Regions from separate parts of the Gordonia sp. SGD-V-85 genome, predicted to be linked through region 1. Evidence: predicted binding sites of a transcription regulator. Region 1 holds the regulator's gene; the other holds the start of a gene.
The links. Region 1 encodes LexA, which represses DNA repair genes until DNA is damaged. Its sites were predicted from a motif close to CGAACANNTGTTCG; they were not measured.
Positions count from the first base shown of each region.

Region 1 (4,211 bases):
GTCGAACGACCGGTACACCGAGGCGAAGCGCAGATACGCCACCTCGTCAAGATCGCGGAGCGGACCCAGGATGGCGAGTCCGACCTCGTTGCTGGGGATCTCGGCCGATCCACTGGCGCGCACCGTGTCCTCGACCTGCTGGGCGAGTTGCGCGAGCGCGTCCTCGGCGACGTGGCGGCCCTGACAGGCTCGCCGCACGCCGCGCATGACCTTCTCCCGGCTGAACGGTTCGGTCACGCCGTTGCGTTTGACCACCGCGAGCACGGCGCTCTCCACGGTCGAGAACCGGCGACCGCACTCCACACAGGAGCGACGGCGGCGGATGGCCTGCCCTTCATCTGCGACACGCGAGTCGATGACCTTGGTGTCGTCGTTCTTGCAGAAGGGGCAGCGCATCGTGTCCTCACGCAGGTCGCGGGACGCTGGAACGCACCCGAAGCGTGCGCCCCGCCGCTTGTCGGCCGGCCCCTGTGACATCGAGGATACCGCCCGGCCTCAGCGGTACCGGGGGGTGAGCAGGGGCTGGCCCACCTGCAGCGCGCTCGACCCCAGATCGTTCATCGCGACGATCTCGTCGATCACGACCTCGCGCGGCATCTCGGGTGCCACCCGGCCGGCGATCGAGCTGAGCGAGTCCCCCGAGCGCACGTGGACGACCTCGGCACTCACGGCGGACGGGGTCAGCGAGTCCGAGTAGTTCTGGCCCACGACACCGAACACCCACACGACGAACGCCAGCCCGACGCCGGCGAGGAGCGCGACCGCGGTGCGGCGGCGCCGACGGAACACCGCCGCGTCGGGTCCGACCGGGCCACGCCCGCGCACCCCGACCGGAGAGCCACAGTGGGTACCGCCCACCCGCGGGGTCACCGGCGACGCACCCCGCGGTCGGGTGCCGGCCGGCCGGTTGTCTATCGGCCGGCCGCCGTCGGACAGCGGGGCGCGCGTCCGGACCCGATCGGCGCGGTCGGTGGGGGGCCGGACAGCGTCGGGACGGTCGGTGCGGACGGGAGCGACGAGAGTGGCGGTGCGCATGGTGCCCTCCGGTGTTCTGGTGTCTGGATCGTGCGGGGTGTCGCGGTCGGTGTTCGAACATCGATCAGATGTTCGATGCACTGATGTTCGAATTTGTAGCACGACGGCCCGACAAAGTCTCGCGACACATCGAACAAATGTTTGAGGTGCCGGTCGAACTCCGCTAGGCTCGGACCCGGCGCAAGCCATCTACCAGCACGTTCCGAAGACGAGAGGAACCGAACATGAGTGACACCGGCGATAGGCGCGGCCGAGCGCGGGGCGCCGACGACGAGGCCCCGTTCGACGCCGCCGCCGCCGAGGCCTCACTCACCCCGCGACAGGCCGGGGTCCTGGAGGTGATCCGCCGCTCGGTGCGCGAGCGCGGTTATCCGCCGAGCATCCGGGAGATCGGCGACGAGGTCGGCCTGGCCTCGACGTCGTCGGTGGCCCATCAGTTGCGGACGCTGGAACGCAAGGGGCTGCTCAAGCGCGACGCGAACCGTCCCCGTGCGGTCAACATCGCCCCGAGTGACACCCCGTCGCCGGACACCCCGACGGCCGGCCAGCTTCCCGAGCCGACCTTCGTGCCGGTTCTCGGCCGTATCGCGGCCGGCGGTCCGATCCTGGCCGAGGAGGCCGTCGAGGACGTCTTCCCGCTGCCCCGTGAGCTGGTCGGCGAGGGATCGCTCTTCCTGTTGCGCGTCGTCGGCGAGTCGATGATCGACGCCGCGATCTGCGACGGCGACTGGGTCGTGGTCCGGCAGCAGAACGTCGCCGACAACGGCGACATCGTCGCGGCCATGATCGACGGCGAGGCCACCGTGAAGACCTTCAAGCGTCAGGGCCCCAACGTCTGGCTCATGCCGCACAACGAACTGTTCGATCCGATCCCGGGCAACGATGCCGTCATCCTCGGCAAGGTCGTCACCGTGATGCGGCGAGTCTGACCTCTCCGCCGACCGAACCGTCGAGCACCGCCGCGGCAGCCTCGCGCGCCGCGGCGGGATCCGAGGTGGCCAGGGCGGCCTCGGCGGCGGCCCGGCAGTCCGGTGCGGACACCTCGCCGAGCCGGGCCCCCACGGCCGCGGCAGCAGCCGGCGCGCTGGACAGCGAGGTGACGCCGAGACCGACGAGCACGCAGGCGAGGTTCGGATCGGCGGCGGCCTCGCCGCACACCCCGACCGGCTTTCCCTGACGTGCGCCCGCTGCCGCGACTCCCGCGATGAGGCTCAACACGGCCGGTTGCCACGGGTCGGTCAGTCCGGCGAGATCGGCCGACATCCGGTCGGCCGCCATCGTGTACTGGGTCAGATCGTTGGTGCCGATGGACACGAAGTCCACCTCGGCGAGGACGGCTTCGGCCAGGATCGCCGCCGCGGGCACCTCGATCATCACCCCGGCGACCAGACCACGGCCACGGACCTCGGCGGCGAAGGTGCGCGCCTCCGCCGGCGAGGCGATCATCGGCGCCATGACCCACGGCGCGACGGCCGACCCCGACGCGGCCTGCGCGATCGCGTCGAGCTGATGCGCGCGGATCTCGGGGTGCGCCAGCGCGATCCGATCACCCCGCACGCCGAGCGCTGGGTTCGATTCGTCGGGATGGGTCACGAACCGGAGCGGTTTGTCGGACCCGGCGTCGAGGGTGCGGATGACCACCTTCTGCCCGTTGAACGCATCGAGCACCTCCCGGTAGATCGCGGCCTGCTCGTCCACCGACGGTTCGTCGGCACGCTCGAGGAACGCGAGTTCGGTGCGGAAGAGCCCGACGCCCTCGACTGGGTACCCGGCCGCGGCGCGTGCCGACGATCCGTCGGCGACGTTGGCGAGCACCGCCACGGCCACCCCGTCGGCGGTCTGCCCCGGACCGGTCCAGCCGGCGACGAGTGCGGCATGCCGCCGATCCTCGTCGACGCGAGCCCGGGCCGCCTCCGCATCGGGCTCCACCTCGATTCGCCCGGTGCTGCCGTCGACGAGAACGGTTGTGCCGGGCTCGATCTCGTCCAGGTCGGCCACCGCCACCACGCACGGGATCCCCAGCTGGCGCGCGATGATCGCGGTGTGGCTGGTCGGTCCGCCGAGGCGGGTGACGAGGGCGATGGTGCTCGTGGGGTCGAGGCCCGCGGTGTCGGCGGGCGCGAGGTCGTCGGCGAGCAGGACCGACGGCACCTCCGGAGTGGGCACACCAGGTTCGGGTAGGCCGAGCAGTTCGGCGAGGACCCGGTCGCGCACGTCGTTGAGATCGGTGACCCGCTCGGCCATCAGTCCGCCGAGCTTGGTGAACACCGCCGCGAACTGTTCGGTGGCCGCGACGGCAGCGGCCTCGGCGGGGGCGCCCTTGCCGATGAGCGCGGTCGCGGCACCGATCCAGCCGCGGTCCTCGGCCAGGCCCGCCGTCGCGGCGAGCACCTCGGCCGTCACCCCGGTGTTCTGCGACGCGCGCGTGCGCAGCCGCGCCGCGACGGCGCCGGCCGCGGTGGCGAAGCGCGAGACCTCGTCGGCGCGCCGTTCCTCGGCGATCTCCACACCGACGCCGAGCTTCTCCGGCGAGTGGTCGGGTCGCTCGCCCGGCCACAGCGCGGGACCGTGGGCCAATCCGCCGACCACCGGGGTTCCCGTCAGGATCTGCGCCATCGTCTTGCCTCTCACTCGACTATCGATGTGACCACCGTTACAAAAAGTGCTTGACTTGTCAACACAAACAGGCGTAAACACAATTACTACAACATCCAATCCCACACGCCTCAACAAGCGGGTGGTCGAAACCGGAGATCGGAGCGGTGTGTACGCCGAGGAGAGACAACAGGCGATCGTCGACGAGGTGCGCCTCGCGGGGCGGGCATCCGTGGCCGCGCTCGCCGAGAAATTCGACGTCACCAGCGAGACCGTCCGACGCGATCTCGCGGTACTGGAACGCGCCGGACATCTCCAGCGGGTCCACGGCGGCGCCGTGCGCGCCGAGATCATGCGCACCCTCGGCGAGCTCGGGATCGACGAACGGGAGTCGAGCCAGATCGAGCAGAAGACCGCGATCGGCCGGGCGGCCATCCGGTTCCTGCCGCCCGACGGCGGCTCGGTGCTCTTCGACGCCGGCACCACCACCTACCGCGCGGCCGAGGCGACCGCTCCCGATCGGAGGCTCACCCTGTTCACCAACAGCCTGCCCATCGCCGGCCTGCTCGCGGGAACCCATC
Region 1 is NZ_LNQO01000002.1:293,680-297,890, reverse strand. Features, by position in the region: gene nrdR (transcriptional regulator NrdR) at 1-396, opposite strand, end outside; gene AS181_RS03440 (LysM peptidoglycan-binding domain-containing protein) at 496-1,035, opposite strand; gene lexA (transcriptional repressor LexA) at 1,260-1,964, shown strand; gene AS181_RS03430 (phosphoenolpyruvate--protein phosphotransferase) at 1,942-3,651, opposite strand; gene AS181_RS03425 (DeoR/GlpR family DNA-binding transcription regulator) at 3,800-4,211, shown strand, end outside.

Region 2 (4,211 bases), on a different contig from region 1:
GTCGGCCAGCCGGTACGGATGCCACTGTGCCCAGAGATTGATGACGGAGCGGCCCGGGGGCGCGAGCGTCGGATCGATCGCCGAATAGCTCATCGCGACCACAGCCGGGCGCGGCGGGAGCTCGCCCACCGACGCCGCGGCATGGGCTCGGGTGAGGTGGGCGCGGTCGGTGACCAGCAGTCCGAGAGCCGAATGGACGCCGTGCTCGGGCAGGTCGCCGGGCAGCCCCTGGTAGTCGGGCAGGCCGGTCGTCCCCAGGCGAACCGCCATCCCGATCCCGCTGCCCACGACGATGGCGCGTCGCCAGCGGTCGATGACGCCCGCGTCGAAACCGCCGGCGGCGAGGAGGTCGAGCGTGGTGAGCACGTGGCAGGCGTGGATGACTGTTGCGGCACAACGGGATTGACCCGTGCCGGTGAGCACCCGCCAGTGGTCGCCGCAGCGGGCGACGGAGACCGCGGGGTCGCCGCAGGAGACACGGCCGCCGTCCTGGTGGATTCGGTGCACGAGGGCCTCGGTGAGGGCGCCGCTGCCCCCGATCGCGCGTCCGGGCGGGATTCGGTGCATGAGTGCGGCGAATCCGATCATCGGCGCCGTGCCCGGTGCGCTCATGGGCGGTCCGGACTGGGCGCCGAACCACGCGAGTCCGGCCTTGAGCTGTTCGGACTCGAAATACTCGTCGAGGAGGGAATCGCCGGAGGCCATCAATTCGGCGGTCAGGTTCAGCACCCGGCCGCCGCGCCGGCCGAACAACCCCGTGCGTGCCGTGGTGGCGGTGCCGCCGAGCCCGCCGAAGGCCCGGCCGAACTTCCCCATCGTCGCGGGTTGGTAGAACGCATCCATGACCGCCCGCGCCCGCGGCGTCCACGTCTCCACGAACCGTCGATATGCGGCGGCATCGGCCGCACCGCAGGCGTTCTCGATGGAAGCACACGTCGCGTCGAGGTCGGTGCGGAAGACGATCGGCGGGGCGGTCGCGGTGGCCGGGACGAACGCCCACGGATCGCAGTCGACGTAGCGCAGGCCGTGCGCGGCGAGGTCGAGGTCGTCGAGGACGGGGGAGTGACGGATCATCAGATGCGACGACGACCCCCGGTCGACCCGATGGCCGGGGAACCGTTCGACGGTGGAGACCGCGCCGCCGGGGATGTCGTCCCGCTCGAGTACCTCCACATCCCGTCCGGCCTGTGCCAGGTAGGCCGCGGCGATCAGGCCGTTGTGGCCCGCGCCGATGACGACGGCGTCACGCCGGGGGCCGTGCATCGTCAGCTCCCGGTACCGGCGCGGCGGGCGGCGGCCGGGGGTTGCAGTTCCAGGGGGAGCGGACGGCCGAGGAACGCGAACGGACGCGGATCGCCGGTGAAGGTGAAGTGGCGCAGGACGTCGGTGAAACCCATCCGCCGGTACAACGACCACGCGCGGTTGTCCTCGGCGGGGATCTCCGGGGTCGACAGCAGCACATGGCGTTCGGGCCGATCGGCCAGCAGCCGGGCGAGGAGCGCCTGTCCGATCCCACGGCCCTGGGCGGTCGGGTGGACGTGCAGCTCGGTGAGCTCGAAGTAATCGCGCGCGATCGCCTCGACCGTCTCGGGCGGTCGGCCCGTCTGGCGGAGTCCGAGCCGCAGCTGCTGGTTCCACCACTGACCGGTCGCGCCGGTGTAGCCGTAGGCGATGCCGACGAGCAGGTCGTCGGGTCCGAAGCCGACCGGTGGACCGACCCGGCGCCGCGCGGCCGGCATGGTCCGCGCCTCGTATGGGGTCACCGTCTCGACCGCGCCCACCGCACGCCATCCGGGCCGCGCGATGTGTTCGCGCCAGAGCCCGGCCCGATGGATCTCCGTACCGCGCGGATAATTCATCGCGGTCACGTAGATCTCCAGGGCCGGCTCGAGCCAGGCCCGGGCGTCCTGGCCACTCAGGCTCACCAGGCGGATGGTCAACGGATTTCCGTTCTCTGCATCGTTCGTCCTGCGTCGTCGACCTGCAGACGAGGTCGGCTGCCGCTGGGGCGGGCCGCCCTCTGCCGGGGGCATCGCGTCGCAGGCCACTTCCGGGAATTGTCCTATCGATGATGCACACTCGGCAGGAATCGGCCCGCAGGTGGTGGCGTTGTACTCCCCGGCGGGGGTTTCGGGTCACAGATGTCTTGAACGCCGACGCCGGGATAGCTATATTGAACGTGTCGAACGGATGTTCGATGAATGTGCCTCCGCAAGCTGTTCGCGTTCATCCGACGACACGGTCCGGCGGCGGACGAGGGAAGCGTCTGCCGCCGGACACAGCCCATACGCACGAGGAGGACGACATGGCCAGACACCGCAGCGCCACGGCTCTCACCCACGCGGCGCCCGTCGACCCGGTGATGGTCGGTCGAGCGCGCGATCTCCTCGAGCGCGCACACGTGCTCTTCGACAATGCCGACGGCGTCGACGACGACGTCGAGCGGTTCCGCCAGCTGTACCTCGTCGCACTCCGCGCCTCGGGCGCGGCCCTTGCCGTGCACGAACCGGTCGGGACCGTGCGGCGCAGGACGTCGAACGCCTGGACCCGCATCGGTGTGGTCGCCCCCGAGCTGGCGCCGATCGCCGCCCGGTTCGCCGCGCTGTCGCCGGTTCGGATGAAGATCGAGTCCGGGATCATCCGCACGATCGACCCCGACAGCGTCGCCGGCATGCGGCTGCTCGTCCTCGACTTCCTGCGTCGGGTCGAGACGATGGTCATCGCCTACGAGCAAGGAAAACTCGGTGCCGAAGCGCCGCAGATCGGCGCGACGGCGTGAATCCGGCCACACTTTGCGGTTTCTGGCACCGCCCGGTCGTCGGCAACAGCGAGTAATGGTGGTCGCGGTCGATTTCACCTCGTATCATGGGACGATATAGGCGCAGACGCCTTTCCGGTCGCGGGTGACCTTCGTCGGCGTCACGGATCAGTGAGAAGGAGGGTCGGTGCCACTTTCGGAGCACGAGCAACGCATGCTCGAACAGATCGAGAGCGCGCTGTACGCGGAAGACCCCAAGTTTGCGTCCAGTGTCAAGCGTCGGCGCCTTGGGAAGTCGAGCGGTCGTCGTCGCCTGCAGGCGGCAGCGGCCTTCGTCGTCGGCCTGGTGATGCTGGTCGGCGGACTCATCGTCAACATCAACATCGGCGGATTCCCGATCGTGAGCCTCCTGGGCTTCCTGGTGATGTTCGGGGCCGGCCTCTTCGCACTCTGGGGAGACAACAACACCGCCGAGGCGGGCTCGTCGTCGACCAGGTCCGGCAAGAAGCAATCGGGGTCGTCCGGCGCCAAGCGCAAGCTGTCGGAACGCATGGAGGAGCGATTCAATCGCCGGTTCGAGCAGGAGTGATCCGCTGATCCCGACTCCGCGTTCGTCGATCGGCTGACCGACTCCCGCAACTTCGCATACGACTGAGCCGCGTGCCTTCGGGCACGCGGCTCTTTCATGTCCTCGATTGCTCTCCAGAGCACGCTGAACGGGTTCGGGCGCACGGCCGACGGATTCGGGCGCACGATCGACAGGATCGGACGCCCAGTCGACGATCCTCGCGCTTCTTTACCGGCATCCCCACTTCTCCCCACCGGCGATCCCCACTTCTCCCCACCGGGACGCCCCACTTTGCCCCACTAGAGGATCTATGCCTGGATTTCCCGCCTCTCGAACCTCATCGGTGTCTCTGGTCACACGCTTGATGCGCTTCTTTCGGCCCGTGACGCGCCGGGGACACGCGCGTTCATTGTCAACTTGAGCTCCCTGAACTGGGAATTTGCTGTCAGTGGGTGAATGCGGGGGCGGTGGGGGTGGAAAGTGGTGGAAAGTGGGGTACTGTGGCAGCACTGGGTGAGGCGAGATACGACGCGGAACCCGGTGGGCAGGAGGTGTCGACGTGTCCGTGCGATTCGTCGGTACCTACACGCCCAAATTGGACGACAAAGGGCGGCTCACGTTGCCCGCCAAGTTCCGCGATGCACTGGCAGGAGGGGTAGTGGTCACCAAAGGCCAAGATCACAGCTTGTCGGTGTACCGGACCGAAGAGTTCGACGCGATAGCCGCTCGGATCGTCGAGGCGTCTCGGAACGACCCTGATCTGCGCGCGTTCCAGCGGACGTTCTTCGCCGGTTCGGAAGAGCAGCGACCGGACGGTCAGGGCAGGATCAGCCTGTCCGGCGACCATCGCGTGTACGCGGGGTTGTCCAAGGAGTGCGTGGTGTT
Region 2 is NZ_LNQO01000008.1:10,809-15,019, forward strand. Features, by position in the region: gene AS181_RS11270 (phytoene desaturase family protein) at 1-1,263, opposite strand, end outside; gene AS181_RS11275 (GNAT family N-acetyltransferase) at 1,266-1,940, opposite strand; gene AS181_RS11280 (SAV_6107 family HEPN domain-containing protein) at 2,306-2,779, shown strand; gene AS181_RS11285 (DUF3040 domain-containing protein) at 2,946-3,347, shown strand; gene mraZ (division/cell wall cluster transcriptional repressor MraZ) at 3,886-4,211, shown strand, end outside.
Region 2: the regulator LexA is predicted to act here: its motif matches at 2,184-2,197, upstream of AS181_RS11280 (SAV_6107 family HEPN domain-containing protein).